3 regions of the Arthrobacter sp. 2RAF22 genome follow, and region 1 is predicted to be linked to each of the others. Evidence: riboswitches for the same ligand, from Rfam matches in the RefSeq annotation. Region 1 holds a riboswitch; each other region holds the start of a gene.
What was found. A riboswitch is a leader RNA that binds a small molecule or an ion and turns the genes downstream of it on or off. The one in region 1 is predicted to bind cyclic di-AMP.

Region 1 (5,654 bases):
CTGAACTTCGTCCTCTTCATCGCGGCCATGGTCGGCACGGAGTTCGGCATGGACGCGGGGGCATTCGGGCTGCTCAACTCGGTCATGGCGATCGGCTCCGTCGCAGGAGCATTGCTTTCCGCCCGGCGAGGGAGGCCACGCATGCGGCTCATCTTCGCGGCGGCGGGCGGGTTCGGCCTCGCGAGCGGACTGGCCGCCCTGGCGCCGAACTACACCATGTTCGCCTTGGCATTGATTCCCTGCGGACTGTTTGCCCTGACCATGATCACGAGCGCCAACGGCTACGTGCAGTCCACCACGGAACCCGTCATGCGCGGCAGGGTCATGGCACTCTACATGGCCATTTTCATGGGTGGAACGCCCATCGGTGCACCGTTCGTCGGCTGGGTGTCCAACGTCGCCGGACCCCGGTGGGCAGTGGGAGTGGCCGCTGCCGCGGGCGCCAGTACCGCCGTCGTCGGCATCGTGTGGATCATCCGCGCGCGCCAGCTGCGGCTCCGCTTCGACCGCAGCGCCGGCGGGATGCGGTTCTTCCGGATTGAGTCCCAAAGCGCGGGTCCAGCTAATAGGGACGCCGTTAAAAGGGACAGCGCCGCCCGGGATCCCCACCCGGACGACGCTGACCAGCCTTGACCGCGGGAATGCGGCAGGCCCTTACTTCTTCAGTTCGCCCACCACGAAGTCGATGCTGGCGAGCAATGCGGAGACGTCGTCCGGCTCGATGGCAACGAAGGTAGCGATGCGCAGCTGGTTGCGGCCCAGCTTGCGGTAGGGCTCCGTGTCCACGATCCCGTTGGCGCGGAGCACCTTGGCGATGGCCGCGGCGTCGATCGAGTCATCGAAATCGATCGTGGCAATGACGTTGGAGCGGTCCTCGGCCTTTGCCACGAACGGGGTGGCGTACTCGGAAGCCTCTGCCCAGCTGTAGATACGGCTTGCGGAGTCCGCGGTGCGTCCGGAAGCGAAATCCAGGCCACCGTTCTTGTTGAGCCACTGGACCTGGGCATCCAATGTCACCAAGGTGGACAGGGACGGCGTGTTGTAGGTCTGGTTGAGCTTCGAGTTGTCGATGGCCGTCTGCAGGTCGAGGAAATCGGGGATCCAGCGGCCGCTTGCCTTGATACGGGCGGCGCGCTCCAAGGCGGCGGGGGAGAAGAGGCCGAGCCACAGGCCTCCGTCGGACGCAAAGTTCTTTTGCGGGGCGAAGTAGTAGACGTCGGCTTCGGCAACATCAACATCCAGGCCGCCGGCTGCGGACGTCGCATCCACCAGGACCAAGGCGCCGTCGTCGCTGCCTTGAACCCGCTTGACCGGAGCGGCGACACCCGTCGAGGTTTCGTTCTGTGGCCACGCGTATACGTCCACGCCTGCTTCGGCCTGGGAAACCGGCCGGGTACCAGGCTCGGACGTGATGATGGAGGAAGCTTCAAGGAACGGTGCCTTGTTGGTCGCCGAAGCGAACTTGGAACCGAACTCACCGAAAGAGAGGTGCTGGGCCTTCTTCTCGACCAGGCCGAAGCTGGCGACGTCCCAGAACGCGGTGGAGCCTCCGACGCCGAGGATCACCTCGTAGCCCTCGGGCGCACGGAAGAACTGGCTAAGTCCCTCGCGGACGGAGCCCACCAGGTTCTTGACGGGTGCTTGGCGGTGGGAGGTGCCGAGGATCGTTGTCGAGGCGGCGGAGAGGGCCTCGATCTGCTCCGGGCGGACCTTGGAGGGCCCGGCGCCGAAGCGGCCGTCCTTGGGCAGCAAATCGGCGGGGATGGTGATGCTGTTGTCGCTCACGGGATGCTCCAATGGTGAAGTAGCGGCCTAGATGGGTCGTGGCAGGTGGCAAGCTGCCCCTTCGACTCCCCAATTCTGCCTGACACCGCAGGCGGGGGCAGAACCGAAGGTGTCATAGTCCGCCACGTGGAAACCCATCGTTCCGCCGGCTCAGGAGAGGACGGCGGACCGGGCGGTGGACAAGCGCCGGAATTATCCGGAGTAATTCCAAATAAGCTAAGCTTGGAGCTGGCGAAAATACGCAAGATACTGCGCTCGAGGAGCTGAGCTGGATGACGGATCTGATCGATACCACTGAGATGTATCTTCGGACCATTTTGGAGCTTGAAGAAGAGAACATCGTGGCTCTTCGCGCCCGCATCGCCGAGCGCTTGCGGCACTCCGGCCCCACCGTTTCCCAGACGATCGGGCGGATGGAGCGCGACGGCCTGGTGATTGTGTCCAACGACCGGCACCTTGAGCTGACTGAAACGGGCCGGAAACGCGCCACCGAGGTCATGCGCAAGCACCGGCTCGCCGAACGGCTCCTGGCAGATGTCATTGGACTGGACTGGGCCTACGTGCACGATGAAGCGTGCCGTTGGGAGCATGTCATGAGTGAGCGCGTGGAACGACGGCTCTATGAATTGCTGGACCACCCCACGGAATCGCCCTATGGCAACCCCATTCCCGGACTCGAAGCGCTGGGTGGAGCCGCGTCCCACGCCTTTACGGATGGCGTGGTCAACCTTCTTGACGCGATGAACGAATATTCACCTGAAAACCGGGTCACCGTCAGCCGGCTGGCTGAACCGATCCAGGTGGAACCGGAACTTCTGGTCCAGCTGGACGAGGGCGGAATCCGCCCGGGCGCCAGGGTGTCCCTGGAGCGCGTGGGGGAGTACATCTCCGTTCGCGTGCCTAATATCGAGGGCGCGCTGGAGCTGCCGCCTGAGGTTGCCTCGCACGTGTTTGTCACGGTCGCCTAGCCGGCCCGGCGGGGTCGCCCGCAAAGATAACGAAATTATTACCGTGGGGCTTAATCCCCTATAGTTAAATACTGGCGCCGATACCAAAGCGTTACCTGATCCGAAGCCGAGTTCTGCCAGCGGATCAGGTGGATTAGTCCATTCACTGGCAGAAACGGAGGAACCACCATCGGCTGTCGAAAGACGGCCTTGGGGTGAAGTCCGTAGCGGAAGTGCAAACAACGCAAGGCCCCTCCGGGTACCTTGCGTTTCGTGCCCTTCGCGCGGACCGGGTCCACGATCTCTCTGGCCCGAATCCGACAGCTAACTTCGCAGGCTTGCCAGAGAGGAAAACCTTGACCACGCAGAACACCAGGGGCCGCAGGCGCGCGTCCGGTCCTACTGCTGAGCTGCGGGGCACAAGCGCCGTCGAGCACGAGCGGCCGCGCGATCCCCATCGCGAACTTCGCCGCCGCAAGGGTCCTTTGCGGCAGATGGCCGAATTCGCCGCCGCGAGCGGAGCGGGACAGAAGGCCGGAGTGGCCCTCGCCACGACGGGCCTCATCCTGACAGTCGCTATGCCGGGCACCGGCGCCATGACGGCCACGGCGGATTCAAGCCAGGCCGCCTCGGCTGTGGGCACCCAGCCCGAGATTCCTGCCGCGGCAAGCGCCACGATCGACTTCAGCCGTGCCGCAGTGTCAACCACTGCGGATCCGGACAGCAAGCTCAAGCAGCTCTTGAGCGCACAGTCCGTCGGCACCATCAAGACCTCGTCCTCCAAGGGCACCCTGGGGGCGCCCCTGGACACCCTGACCACGGCCTCGCCTTTCGGCTACCGCGTGAATCCCATCACGGGCGGTTTGGGGGAGTTCCACCGCGGCCAGGACTTCGTGGCCCAGTGCGGCACCCAGGTCCATGCTGCCGCGGCCGGCAAGGTCACCTTCGCCGGCTGGCATCCGTATGGCGGCGGAAACCGCATTGTGGTGGACCATGGCAACGGCCTGGAAACCACGTACAACCATTTGTCGTCGTTCAACGTCCAGGTGGGCCAAACGGTTGGCCGAGGCGATGTCATCGCATTGAGCGGCACTACGGGCGCCTCCACGGGCTGCCACCTCCACTTTGAAGTCATGGTCAACGGCGACGTCGTTGACCCCCTGGGCTGGCTGTAGCCAATCCGATGGAAGTCTCTCGCATGCTTGTCACGCTCCGTGACCTGAATGTGACATTCAGCCAAAACTCATGTACCGTCTAACTCGCATCAACTTTTAGAGAGTTGATGCACTCGGGTGGATTGCCTAGCTCTGCCACTGCCCGAGGTTCCGTTCGCAAAACATCGTCTGGCAGAGGCGGGGGACCCACTTTTGGTCATCTTCACCGATGGCCTTGGGGTTAAGTCGCACGACTTCCGAGAGGGAGGAGTGTGGCCGGATGACTCCCATCCGAATCCGACAGCTTACCTCGCGGGCATAGGGAGAGGCCTCTTAACGTGTCTTCACGCTCTACTGTTGCGCGCCACCGTGCCGCGGTCACCAAGACCAACTCGCTTGCCGTTATCGCTAAGACTGTCGGCAGCAACGCCGGTGGCGTAGGCCGTCAGGCAGCCGTTATCGCAGCTGCTTCCGGTCTGGTGCTCACTAGCGGTATCGCAGCCAACGCTGCAGAAACCAACGTTCCCCGCGAGTCCACTTCGACCTCCGCCCTGGAAGTCCAGTCCATCGCCCAAGCCAGCATTTCGGCCGACTCCTCCGTCGCCATCAAGTACGAACGCCCGGTGGTTTCCACCGAAGCTGCTCCGGTTGTCGCAGCTCCGGTTGCCACCCAGGAAGCCGCTCCGGCTTCGCAGGCTGCCACGGGTGCCGCTACCGGCTCCTCGACGCTTTCTGTGACCGCTGCTGTTTCGCCCGCCACGAAGGTTGCCAGCGGCAAGGGCGCAGCGATTGCTGCCGCAGCTTACGCTCAGCTTGGCGTTGCCCAGGACTGCACTGCCCTGGCCTCGAACTCCCTGGCCGCTGTTGGCATCAACTTCCACGGCTGGCCGGCAGACTACCTCTCCCTTGGCCGTACGGTCAGCGCTGCTGAAGCGCAGCCGGGAGACCTGGTCTACTACCAGAACGGTGGCATGGGCATGGCCCACATCGCTGTTTACGTCGGCAACGGCATGGCAGTCCACGGCGGCTGGAACGGTGGCACCACCGCCCTTTACAGCGTCAATGTCGGCTCCGGCCCCGTCTTCATCCGCGTTGGTGGCTAAATAGCCCCGGTTACATAGCTTCACTGGAACATCCCCGCTGGTCCGCCGGTGGGGATGTCCTGTTTTAACGAGCGTGCGCTTACGTGTCCGGCACATGAACTTTGACCGACACTGCGCTGGAACCGCCGCATGGATTCGTTGATCTGGCCTTCTGGTGTTTACTCTTAGGTTGTCGATCCACAGCCCGTACATGCAGAGGGCAGCCGGCCCTCGCGCCCCTGACGGGTGCGGCCGTGAAGAGGTACGTGCATGCGCACACTCGTTCTGAATGCTGGATATGAACCGCTGGCGGTAGTAACCTTCCGCCGGGCGCTGGTCCTTGTGCTCACCGGAAAAGCGAGCGTAGTGGCCGAAGGCGACGAGCCTGTCGTCGGGCCACAAGAGATTCTCGGACGTCCTTCCGTGATTCTGCTCAATCGCTACATCCGGCCAAGGTACAACACCATCACGGCGGTCACTCGCCGCGGCGTCTTGCGCCGTGACGGTCACCGTTGCGCCTACTGCGGGAAAGCAGCGCACACCATTGACCACGTCCACCCCAAATCCAGGGGCGGCGCGGATTCCTGGGAAAACCTGGTGGCAGCGTGCTTGCGCTGCAACAACGCCAAGAGTGACCACACCCCAGCCGAGATGGGCTGGAAACTGAGGTTCACTCCGGCGGCGCC
Region 2 (5,654 bases), on a different contig from region 1:
GAAGCGGCAAAGGCCACGGCCGTGACCTCGCGGCTTTCGCCCTCGGGCAACGCGGAAAGAAGATGATTCCGGAAAGCCCGTTGATAGCGATGCGTCATGACAAGTTCACGATCACGAAGGGCCGGCACTTGATGCAGAAGGTCGTAGCGGGCGAGGGAGGTTTTCCGGTTGCCCACATGGTGGCCAAAAACCAAGAGCGCGGCATCCACGACGGCACGCAACGGATCCGCCGTCGTCCGCGCAAGGAGCTCCTGGACCCGCGCCAGAATACGGTCGTGATCAGCGAAAACAATGTCTTCTTTGGAGCCGAACTTGCGGAAAAACGTGCTCCGGCTGATCCCTGCTGCATCGGCAAGGTCGTCCACGGAGGTCGCGTCATAGCCTTGCCGCACCAGTAGATCGATTGCCGCGGCCACGGCGAGCGCGGGATCCGGATTGGCGGGGTAGTTGACCATAGGCGTGAATCTAACACGGCGGCGTAACCGCACAGCCTTGAGCGCGGCTAGGCTTCTGCCATGGCATTGATAGCTCCCCGCGTGACGCCTGGCTTGCCCGCGGACGACGCCCGCAACCTGGCGCGCTCACTCCAGGACAGCAACGACATCACCGTCTTCGTGGATGGCACGGTCCACCGGCTGCCGGATGAGGCGAGGGACGCCGTCGTCGACCTCCTTGGCAGGCTGGGCCGAGGTGAAGCTGTGACCGTGAGCAGCGTCGAGGAAATGCTCACGACGTCGAGGGCGGCCGAACTCGCGGGAATCTCGCACACCTACCTGCGGAACATGACTGACCGTGGCGAAATCCCGGTGGAATACCGCGGCACGCATCGGCGCATCAGGCTCGCGGACATCATGGCGTGGCTGGAAACCCAGAAGAAGACGGCCGCGGCGGAAGAGGAAAGCAACAAGTAGAAAAGCTACGCAAGGGCCGCCTTGAGCGCAGCGTGGACCCAATCCCGGTAGCGGTCCAATCCCCAGGCGAAGTCCAGCACGAGTGACCGGTAGGTGTCCGGATGACCCACCGACCAGATCACGGCAGCGGCTTGCTCGTCGCTCATGCCGGAGCTCAGTGCCCCGCGCCGCCTGAGCGCGGCCGCAGCTTCCGCATAGTTCCGTAGCCGGGCTTCGGCCCGGTCCCGCTCCACTTTTGCGGCTTCGGCGTCGACGGCGGAGGCCTGCCGCATGACGGTGAACAATTGGGTGCTCCGCGGATTCACCTCGGCAAACCAGTCGGCCAACAGCGCCAGGACCGCTCCGGCGTCGGCGGCTGCGGCAGTCCGCTCGCGCATGGTCTCCGGCACGGCGCGAGGAGCATCCGGACCCGCCGCCGTCGCGTCAACCACGGCGGAGAGCAGCGCAGCCTTGTTGCCCACGGAGTTGTAGATGGTCTGGACGGCCACACCTGCTTGCTCGGCAACGGCCCCGATAGTGGTGGCCACATACCCTTTGCTCAGAAACAGCTGACGGGCGGCCTCCACCACGGCAGCTTTGGTTGCGACAGCTTGAGCTAAGCGCCTGTCATTGTGCCGGATTTCCACGAAAAAAGAATAGCATTCCAGTGACTGGAATGCTATTCTAATGACCTCGGACACCTCAGGAGGCTTCGCGATGGACAGCAATGAGGCAGTGAACACGGTAATTGTGGGCGCCGGGCAGGCGGGCCTCGCCACCGGATACCACCTGAAGAAACACCGGCAAGATTTCCTCATCCTGGACTCGCAGGCCCGCGTCGGCGACGTGTGGCGGAGCCGATGGGATTCCTTGCGTCTCTTCACCCCGGCGCAGCACGATTCCCTTCCCGGCCTGCCGTTTCCAGCCGCCCGGGGGACCTTTCCCGGCAAAGACGCCATGGCCGAATACCTCGAGAATTACGCCACGAACTGGGAACTCCCGGTACGCCATGGCGCCCGCGTCGTCGGCATCGAGCGGGAGGACGGCCGGTTCCGGGTGCAGTCCAGCGCCGGGTCGATCCTGGCGAGAAACGTTGTTGTTGCCACGGGCCCGAATACACAGCCACGGGTCCCGGCGTTCGCCAGGGATCTCGATCCAGGCATCCACCAACTGCACGGAGCGGAATACTCCAACCCGGACTCAATTCCGCCCGGAGATGTCCTGGTGGTCGGCTCCGGCACCTCCGGCGTCGAAATCGCCCTGGAGCTCGCACCCACGCACCGCACCTACATCGCAGGAAACCCTCCGTTCCACATTCCAGGCCCCGTGACGCGATACGCCGGCGGGCTTTGGTGGCTCTTCATCCACAAGGTGCTGAACAGATCCACCCCTGTCGGCCGCAAGGTCGCGCTCGGGTTCACCCAGCATGGCGCGCCACTGATCCGGACCTCAACGCGAGAGCTCGACGCCGCGGGAGTCACCCGCCTACCACGCCTGAAGGGCACGCGCGATGGCCAACCCCTGACCGATGAAGGCCACGCGATACCGGTGTCCACGGTCATCTGGGCTACTGGTTACCAACCGGACTTTGGCTGGATCCAAGGACTTCCCACGGATGAGGACGGCTGGCCGCTCACCCTCCGGGGCGCCGTAGAACAACTCCCAGGACTGTTCTTTGTGGGCATGCCCTTCCAATACGGATTGACCTCCGGGCTCGTGGGCGGGGTCGGCCGCGACGCCGAACACGTCGCGGGACTCATCGCCGGCCAGGCCGGGCAAAAACGGGTCACCGCGCCCGTTATTCAAATGTGACTTTGCATGCCGGCTGTTGTAACGTCGAGGGGCGACCCAGTCCCCAACCGGGCCGCTTCCGGGTTGACGCCGAGCTCTGCCGCAACCCGGAATCCGCCAGACCCGCGGCAGAGACGGGGGACCCAGAGTCTCCGGGCCCACTTCAGGCCCTTGGGGTGAAGCCGCCACGCGCGGCCGGACGGCCTCGTCCGAACCCGACAGCTAACCTCGAAGGCGTTGAGAGGCAATCACCATGTCCCCAACCATGGATCAGCCTCGCCGTGCCCAAGTGGCGGGCGAGAGCACCAAACCAACCGGACGTCGTCGGGCCACAGACAGCGAACCGTTCATCGCTGCGCCGGCTTCCGAACCTTTGAGTTCGACGGCGGCACCCACCACCGCCGCAACCCCGACGACGGCGGCACCCACCACGCGCGCGGCCGCCCGGGCGGCCGAACGGAAGCGGGCCTCAGAAGCCAGCGAAACTGCGGCCATTGAAACAGTGCCTGCCGCGGCGGCAGAACCTGCCACCGCGGCCATACCGACTGTCGCTGCCGAGACCGCGGCTCCTGCGACAGCTGAGCCGGCCACCGCGGCCATACCGACGGTGTCTGCTGCGACCTTGGCTCGCGCGACAGCAGAGTCGGCCAAAACCGAGAACGCAGCCACAACGGCACTTCCCGCGGCAACCCGCGCCGGCGCCGGTCTGGCGCCCCTTACCGGTTCCTCCTTCAGCCGTGAACCACACGCCGTCCTCAAGAAGGCCGCCGCCGTCCGGACGATGAGCAACCGAATGGCAGTGGTGACAGGTGCCCTAGGCATCTTGTTGGCCGCCGGCTCCCTGGGACAAGCCCTCGAGTTGCCCTTCTTCGGCCAGGAATCCCGTGCCCAGAACGCTGCCAGCGCAGACAGCCAGGACTCCACGCAATCCAGCGCTCCTTCCACGACGCCAAGCACCTCCCCCAGCGCTGCGGAATCACCTTCGGCAGCTACCCCGAGCGCCAAGTCCGGCCAGGCCGGGGACCCGGCGCAGCATTCGCCGCAAGGACCGGTAGCTGTCGAATCGTCGAGCGTCCCTGCACCATCGATCTCCGTTCAGGTTCCTGCCCTCCCGTCAGCGCTGCCCCCAAGCCTCACCCCGGCGCCTGTTCCTTCCACCCCGGTTCCGGCCCAGCCTGCGCCGGCTCCCAGCCCCGGTCCGACCGGACCCGCTAGCCCAACCCCGACACCGGATCCGACGGATCCAGCGTCTCCGACTCCCGCACCCACAGGTTCTTGGAAGCCACGGACCCCGGCCAGCCCCACACCGACGCCACCGCCTACCCAACCGGGCGTCGATCTTGGGTCGATTCTGGACGCAGCAACCAAGGCACTGCAGTGAGGATGGGAGGGCATCGAGCATTTGCCGTCGAGTGGCACGGACGATGCTGCCGGAACACCTGGACGCAGATGATTCAGCACCGCCCGGACCGCTGGCGCTGCAGCCTTCAGTTGAGGCAGTTCAACAAGTAGGCCAGCGCGGTTTCCGGTACCTGCGCTTCAAATCCGCGGTCGGCCAGCCCAGCGGCGCGCCTTGAGCGTTGCGTGGAGTTCGAGCCGGGTGGCGCCATTCAGCGGATCCGCTCCGATAAGCTGGCGGACCCTGGCCAGTCGGTTGTAGATGCTGCTGCGGTGCAGGTGGAGCTTCGAGGCCACATCCTGAACGGAGCCGTCGCTGTCGTAAAGCAGTTCGAGCACGGGCAGCAGCTCGCCGTTGCGGTCGGCGTCCTCGATCTCCTGGAAGTGCACGGAACCCGAATCGTCCCACCCCCCGGGCGCCTGTAGCCGTTCGAACAACTGATAGATCCCGGCCGAGCGGCTGTCCACGAGCTCGCCGAGCGGAGGATCGACGGCGGCAGCCTGGGCCGCGAGCTTCGACTGCCGGTACGCCCGGCCCAGTTGGCGAATAGCCGCAAACGGCTCGCTGATGCCAAGAATGACGCGGTCCACTTTTCGGCCGGCGCGCTTGGCGAGTTCCAGCTGATAGTGGACCAGGACCTGGGCATGCTCTGCCCGTCCGCCCGTTTCGCGGAACAACAGGACCGAGTGCGTCTCAGTCCCGGCGCTGAAAAGCACGGAATCGACCCCGATAGTGGCCTGCAGTGCGGCGGAACGGTGTGTCAGGGTCGCCGCGATCGGATCAGAGACACCGCCACTGTCCGCAGCATCGAGCACGGTAACCAGCTGCCACGGTCCCCTGCCTTGGATCTCCTTCCATCCCGCCACGGCCGCCACCGCGTTGGACTCGCCTTGGCATGCAGCGAGGAATTCCTGCTCACGGCGGCGCCGGAACTCCGATTCCGCCGTATTGGAATCGAGCAGCAACCCCGCGAGGAGGTCCAACTCGTCCCGGACACCAGGCAATTCGGCGAGTATCGCCGTCGCGGTCTGCTCGTCAAGGTCCTGCTGGACCCAGAGGTATCCCACACGGAATCCGCGCACCAGCAACGGGACGCAAACCCGCCCGACCATCCCGAGTTCTTCATTGGCGGGTACGACGACGGGACGCACCGCGGTTGCGATGCCGTGCGAGAGCTGCCAGGCGCTGACGTCCACCGGGACACGCTTGCTCAGGAGGAAATTCACGCGCACACGGTCGGCGTGGGACTGGTTGGAACTGTAGGCGAGCAGCACGCCGTCAAGGTCTTCCAAGGAGAGGCCACGGCCCAACTTGAGTGCTACGTCCTCGACGATTTTCTCCACGTCTTGCTGCATGGAGAAAACACTACTTTGCCCCACGAACATCAGGCGACACCTGACGCCCTCAATATCGACAAATGTCGAGTCGAGGGCGGCAAAAACCGCGGAATTCCGGGGAAGTCGGCAACCGTGACGATCGCCTTTCCTGTCGGCTGGCTCACAGCGGATTTATTCTGGAAGCACAGTCCCCCGCAGAGAAAAAGGCCGTTGAAGCCTTTCGAAGATGGAGCCCAA
Region 3 (5,654 bases), on a different contig from region 1:
GGCGCGGTTTCCGAAGCCGCCCATGGCGGAACCGCTGGGTCCCGACGTCGGGATGGAACCGGAGTGTGCTGTAGCCGCCGTCGCGAGCGTCCACGCCGCTGTTCCGAGGCCGCCGGCCAGAAGGGAAACGACGACGACGGCCGCGGCCGCAGCGTTCCGGAACCGCCCCGCCGTGTTTTGGCCGGCAAAGCGCAACGAGTCGAGGCGGAGCAGGATTGCCGCTGCCGCCACCACGCCGAGAACGACGATCACGATGCGCAACCACGGAAGCCAGGAGGCGTCGCGTCCCAGGAGAACCGCGGACCAGGCCGAACTACCGAGGATGACCACGGCCAGGACGATCCTGGCCGGCCAATATCCACGGCCACGCCACAGCTCAACGCTGCCAATGCCTACCAAGGCCGCGATTGCCGGTGCGAGCGCTACCGCGTAGTACGGGTGGACGATGCCGCTCATGAAGCTGAAGACGCCCGCCGTCACCAGAAGCCAGCCACCCCACAGGATGAGCGCGGCACGGGTGCGGGAAGCCCGCGCTTCCCGGCGGGTGAACCACAGGCCGGCCGCCAGCAGAATCAGTGCAGCAGGGAGAAGCCAGGAGACCTCAGCGCCGAAGCTCGTGCCAAACATGCGGGTGATCCCGGCAGCGCCACCGAATCCGGCGTTGCCGCCACCGCCTCCGCCGAAGGCGCCGAGGCCACCGAGATTGCCTCCAGCAGGGGCGCCCGCTCCGCCTCCGCCGGGCGTGCCTTCGCCCGAACCCGTGATGCGGGACAGCCCGTTGTAGCCAAAGGTCAGCTCGAGGAAGCTGTTGGTTTGCGAACCCGCCATGTAAGGCCGTGCCGATGCCGGGGTCAGCTGGAAGAGGGCGACATAACTGCCGGCTACTACTGCGATTCCGGCCAGCGCGCCGAGCAGGTGCAGCAGCCTCCGCCGCAACGGGGTCGGGGCGGCCCAGAGGTACGCGAGTCCCAGGCCTGGAACAATCAGGAAACCCTGCAGCATCTTGCTCAGGAACGCGAGGCCCACTACAGCGCCGGCAGCGGCGAGCCACTTCCAGCCCGCCCGTTCGATGGCGCGGGTAGTGAAGTACGCCGCCAGGACCAGGCAGAGAGTCAGCATGGCGTCGGGATTGTTGAAGCGGAACATGAGCGCCGCCACCGGGGTCAGTGCCAATGCCCCACCGGCCAACAAGCCAGCGCCTGGTCCGGAAACCCGCTTGACCGTCAAGTAAAGGAATCCAACGGCGGCCACGCCCATCAGCGCCTCGGGAACCAGCATGCTCAGGGGAGAGAAGCCGAAGATCCGGCCCGCCAAAGCAGGGATCCACAAGGAGGCCGGAGGCTTGTCCACGGTGATGGCGTTGCCGGCGTCGAGCGAACCGAACAGAAGCGCCGTCCAGTCCTTGGTGCCGGCTTGAATGGCCGCTGCGTAGAAGGAGTTTCCGTAGCCGGTGGCCGCGAGGTTCCAGAGATACAGGAACGCGGTGGCTACGAGGAGCCCGGCGGCGGACGGCCGTACCCAACGGGGCTGCCGACCAAAGGCGTATCGGGTCCAGCGGGGCTTGGCGTCCGGGGTTGATGGGCCTGCCGAGTGGCGCGGTGCGTCGGCAATCCCGACGGCGGGGCCGGCGTCAGCATTTCCGGCGGCGGGTCCTGTGCTTGCGGGAGTAATCGTGGAGGTCATGATGCTGCCGTTTCTGTGCGCGTTTTGGCTTGTGTCGTGGGTTCAGCCGACGGCGCCGCAGGCTGCCGAAAGACCCAAAGGCGGAACAACAGGAAGCGGACTGCCGTGGCGGCGAGGTTCGCTGCGACCACGGTGAGGAGCTCGCCCCAGCGGTCCGGCGTCGTCGTACTGTGCACCAGGGCGAGGGCCCCGGAGGTGAGTGCGAGACCGATCCCGAAGACGATCAACCCCTCGAAGTGGTGCCGAACGGGATTGCCGCCCTGGATGCCGAAGGTGAAGCGACGGTTGGCGCCGGTGTTGGCGATGGCCGTGACGAGCAGCGCCAGGAAGTTCGCCAGCTGCGGGTCCATGATGCCGCGGCAGAACAGGAAGATGAGCACATAGGCGAGGGTGGACGCAGCCCCGATCGCGGCGAACCGGACCAATTGCCCGAATAGGCTGCTTCGCGGGCTCTGCTCGGCAGTGCGGGACGACGCCGGGAGAGGCCCGCGTGCAAGTGCCGCCCGCAGTTCCGGAATCGGGATGCGTCCAGAGACGAGATCCCGGGTAAGCCGGACCATGCCGCGCATGTCGGCCAGGGCGGTCCGCACCACGTCGACGCTGGAATTGGGATCGTCGATCCAGTCGACGGGAACTTCGTGGACCCGGAGGCCGCAGCGTTCGGCGAGGACCAGGAGTTCGGTGTCGAAGAACCACGAGTTATCCATGGTGTGCGGGAGGATCTGCTGGGCGACGTCTGCCCGGATCGCTTTGAAGCCGCACTGGGCATCGCTGAAGCGGGCACCCATGAACGAGTGCAGCATCAAGTTGTAGCTGCGCGAAATGAACTCGCGTTTGGGGCCGCGGACGACCCGCGAGTTACGGGTCAGTCGGGTGCCGATGGCGAGGTCCGAATGGCCGGAGATCAGCGGCGCCAAAAGGGGCGCCAGTGCGGCGAGGTCAGTGGAAAGGTCAACGTCCATGTAAGCCAGAACGGGCGACGGCGATGCAAGCCACACCTTGCGAAGGGCGTTGCCGCGTCCCTTCTCGTCAAGGTGGACAACCGCGAGCTCGGGCAGTTCCCGGGCTACGCGCTCCGCGATTTTCAACGTGCCGTCCGTGCTCGCGTTGTCCGCCACGGTGATGCGGAAGCCATGCGGGAAGGATTCGCGCAAGTGGCCGTGAAGCCTGCGCAGGCACTCTTCGAGATCGCGTTCCTCGTTGAAGACGGGGATGGTGACGTCGAGGACGGGGATGGCGGCGTGGGTGTCCACGGGGGCGCGCCGCCCCGTGCCGCGCTGGATGGGAGTGCTGGGTTGGATGGGAAGGCCCGGCGGCACCACCGCGGGGTCCTTCAGGGTTCCGGAGGTGGATTCGATGAGCGTCATGTATCCAGAGTGCCGTTGCCGAATATGAAGGCTTTAGGCGGAACCTGTGACGTGGCTGTGGATGTGTGACCAGCGTGGCGCATCACTTGCCTGGCCAAGAACGGAGAGGCCCGCCCCGGAAGGGACGGACCTCGACGTACTTTGTGGGTGGCTCTTGGCTTAGTACCAGTTGTGGGCCAAGTGGAAGGACCATGCCGCGGACGGCGATCCGTAGCGTTCCTTGATGTAGTTCAGGCCCCAGCGGATTTGCGTCTGGTAGTTGGTCTGCCAGTCGGCGCCTTCGGACGCCATCTTTTCGGCCGGCAGCGACTGCCCAATGCCGTAAGCGCCACTGGAGGCGTTGGTGGCAGTGGTGCGCCAATCCGATTCCTTGTTCCACAAGGTGATCAGGGCCGACATTTCGCCCTGGCCCCAACCGTAGGAGGGAAGGATGCTTGCGGCGTAGGCCTGGGCGCCGGAGGGATCATCGACGGCGACGGGTGCAGCCGGTGCCGCTGGAGCAGGGGGTGCAGCGGGTGCGGCCGGTGCGGCAGCCTGGGGCGCGACGGCGGCCGGAGCGGGCGCGGCTGCCTGGCTTGGCGTCGACGCAGCGCTCGGCTTGGGGCTCGCGCTTGCGCTCGCCGACGGCGTGGCGGTGGCCGAAGGCGTGGCTGAGTGATCCACCGTGCGGGATTCGGACGTGCGGCTCATGTCCTGGGCGTTGATGGCTTGTCCGGCGGCCTGGGTGGCAGCGCCTGCGCCGAGGAACACGGCAACGACGCCGGCAACAACTGCCATGCGCTGGCCGGTGCCGAGGTTCGAGGCGGCTCGCCTCAGCGTGGAACGTGACTTGTTTCTCCGGGCAGGTTCGCCGCGGTGGCGCGCAACAGGGCGCGACTGATCCTTGGAATCAGACATGGTGATTGCCTCTCGACGCCTGCGGAGTTAGCTGTCGGATTCGGATGAGGTCATCCGGCCGTGGCCACAGCGGAACGTGGCGGCACGGCTTCACCCCTAGGGCTGGCTCAACATGAGCGCTTGCCCGGAGACCTGGGTCCCCCGTCTCTGCCTGGACTGTTGGGCACCGGGGAGTGGCAGAGCTCGGCGCCTACCCGGCGGTGGCCGGAATGATCCAGCGCACCTATTCGACGGTACAGGAGGATCCAGCTTAAGTCACATTTAGGTAACGGAGATCACGACGCCGGTGCGTCGACTTGCGCGCGCCGGGCACCGGCGTCGTACTCTTCTGGTTCGCCCGTCAGGCCGGGGCAGTCCTGAGCGCCGGGAGCCGCACCGCGAACTCCGTCCGGCCAGGCCGCGACGCCACTTCGACCGTGCCGCCGTGCGCCTGAACGATGGATTCCACAATGGACAAGCCGAGGCCGGAGGTGCCCTCGGAGCCGGACCGGGCGGCGTCGGCACGGGCAAAGCGGGAGAAGATCCTGCCCTGGAATTCAGGCGGGATGCCCGGGCCGTTGTCGGTCACGGTCACCACGGCGCTGCCATCGGCGGAGCGCATCACGCCCGTGACCACGGTGGTTCCCGCCTCGGTGTGCTTGCGGGCGTTGGAGAGCAGATTCGCCAAAACCTGGTGGAGTTGGGTGGTGTCGCCGCGGACCGTGAGGGGCTCATCCGGGAGCTTGAGTTGCCAGATGTGCTCGGGAGCCATGACTTTCTCGTCGCTGACGGTCTCGATCACCAACTGCGTGAGGTCCACATCGGTGAATTCCGGGGCCTTCCCTTCGTCCAACCGGGCCAAGAGAAGGAGGTCCTCCACGAGGGTGGTCATGCGTTCGGACTGGCTCTGCACCCGGCCCAGCGACTTGCGCCCGTCTTCGGTGAACGTCTCGGTCATGCGCAAGAGTTCGGTGTAGCCGCGGATGGCGGTCAGCGGAGTGCGTAGTTCGTGCGACGCATCCGCGACGAATTGGCGCACCTTGGTTTCGCTTTGCTGGCGGGCCTCGAGGGCGCTCGAGACGTTGTCCAGCATCAGGTTCAAAGCATGGCCGACGCTTCCCACTTCGGTGCTCGGATGGGCCGCCGACGCCGGAACACGCACCGCGAGGGCCACCTCGCCGGCGTCGAGTGGAAGTTTCGACACCTTGGTGGCGACGTCGGAGAGTTGCTCCAACGGCCGCATGGTGCGGCGGATCAGCACGGTTCCGGCCAGCCCGATCAGGACCAGTCCGCCCAAGGAGACCAGCACCATGGTCCAGACGAGGGAGGCCTCGGTGTCCTCTTTCGAGGCGAGCGGGAGACCTGTGATGACAACATCGCCGTAAGGAGTTTCGGTGGCCACCAGCCGGTAGCCGCCAGTGGACAGCGTGCGATCAACCGGGCGGCCATCGGACGGGAGCGCCGACAGGATTCGGGCGTCGCTGGGCGACAACGGCGCACGTGTGGCATCGGAGGACAAGAAGCCGGCATCGCTGCTCACCTGGCCTGCAAGGATGCGTGCATTGAGCGTGCCGATGCTCTGGCCGCGGGGGTCCAGCGGGTCCGGACGGCCGCCAGGGTTGCCTTGCGGCGGGCGGCCATGGGAGGCCTGCATCAATTGCTGATCGAGCTGCTTCGTGAGGAACACATCCATGGAGGCATAGCTGACCACCCCGACTGCACCGCAGA

Region 2: it holds a riboswitch for cyclic di-AMP, as region 1 does, so the genes downstream of both, AB4068_RS07405 (hypothetical protein) here and AB4068_RS04335 (M23 family metallopeptidase) in region 1, are expected to answer to the same signal.
Region 3: it holds a riboswitch for cyclic di-AMP, as region 1 does, so the genes downstream of both, AB4068_RS11460 (hypothetical protein) here and AB4068_RS04335 (M23 family metallopeptidase) in region 1, are expected to answer to the same signal.

Annotation. Positions count from the first base shown of each region.
Region 1 is NZ_JBFRGL010000002.1:183,891-189,544, forward strand. Features, by position in the region: gene AB4068_RS04320 (MFS transporter) at 1-633, shown strand, start outside; gene serC (phosphoserine transaminase) at 655-1,785, opposite strand; gene AB4068_RS04330 (metal-dependent transcriptional regulator) at 2,058-2,753, shown strand; cyclic di-AMP (ydaO/yuaA leader) riboswitch at 2,879-3,086, shown strand; gene AB4068_RS04335 (M23 family metallopeptidase) at 3,089-3,907, shown strand; cyclic di-AMP (ydaO/yuaA leader) riboswitch at 4,053-4,219, shown strand; gene AB4068_RS04340 (NlpC/P60 family protein) at 4,225-4,989, shown strand; gene AB4068_RS04345 (HNH endonuclease) at 5,239-5,654, shown strand, end outside.
Region 2 is NZ_JBFRGL010000006.1:103,149-108,802, reverse strand. Features, by position in the region: gene AB4068_RS07425 (TetR/AcrR family transcriptional regulator) at 1-455, opposite strand, end outside; gene AB4068_RS07420 (helix-turn-helix domain-containing protein) at 516-911, shown strand; gene AB4068_RS07415 (TetR/AcrR family transcriptional regulator) at 917-1,537, opposite strand; gene AB4068_RS07410 (flavin-containing monooxygenase) at 1,578-2,702, shown strand; cyclic di-AMP (ydaO/yuaA leader) riboswitch at 2,787-2,932, shown strand; gene AB4068_RS07405 (hypothetical protein) at 2,947-4,062, shown strand; gene AB4068_RS07400 (PucR family transcriptional regulator) at 4,221-5,435, opposite strand.
Region 3 is NZ_JBFRGL010000013.1:45,856-51,509, forward strand. Features, by position in the region: gene AB4068_RS11450 (glycosyltransferase family 39 protein) at 1-1,683, opposite strand, end outside; gene AB4068_RS11455 (glycosyltransferase) at 1,680-3,050, opposite strand; gene AB4068_RS11460 (hypothetical protein) at 3,210-3,947, opposite strand; cyclic di-AMP (ydaO/yuaA leader) riboswitch at 3,950-4,123, opposite strand; gene AB4068_RS11465 (sensor histidine kinase) at 4,288-5,654, opposite strand, start outside.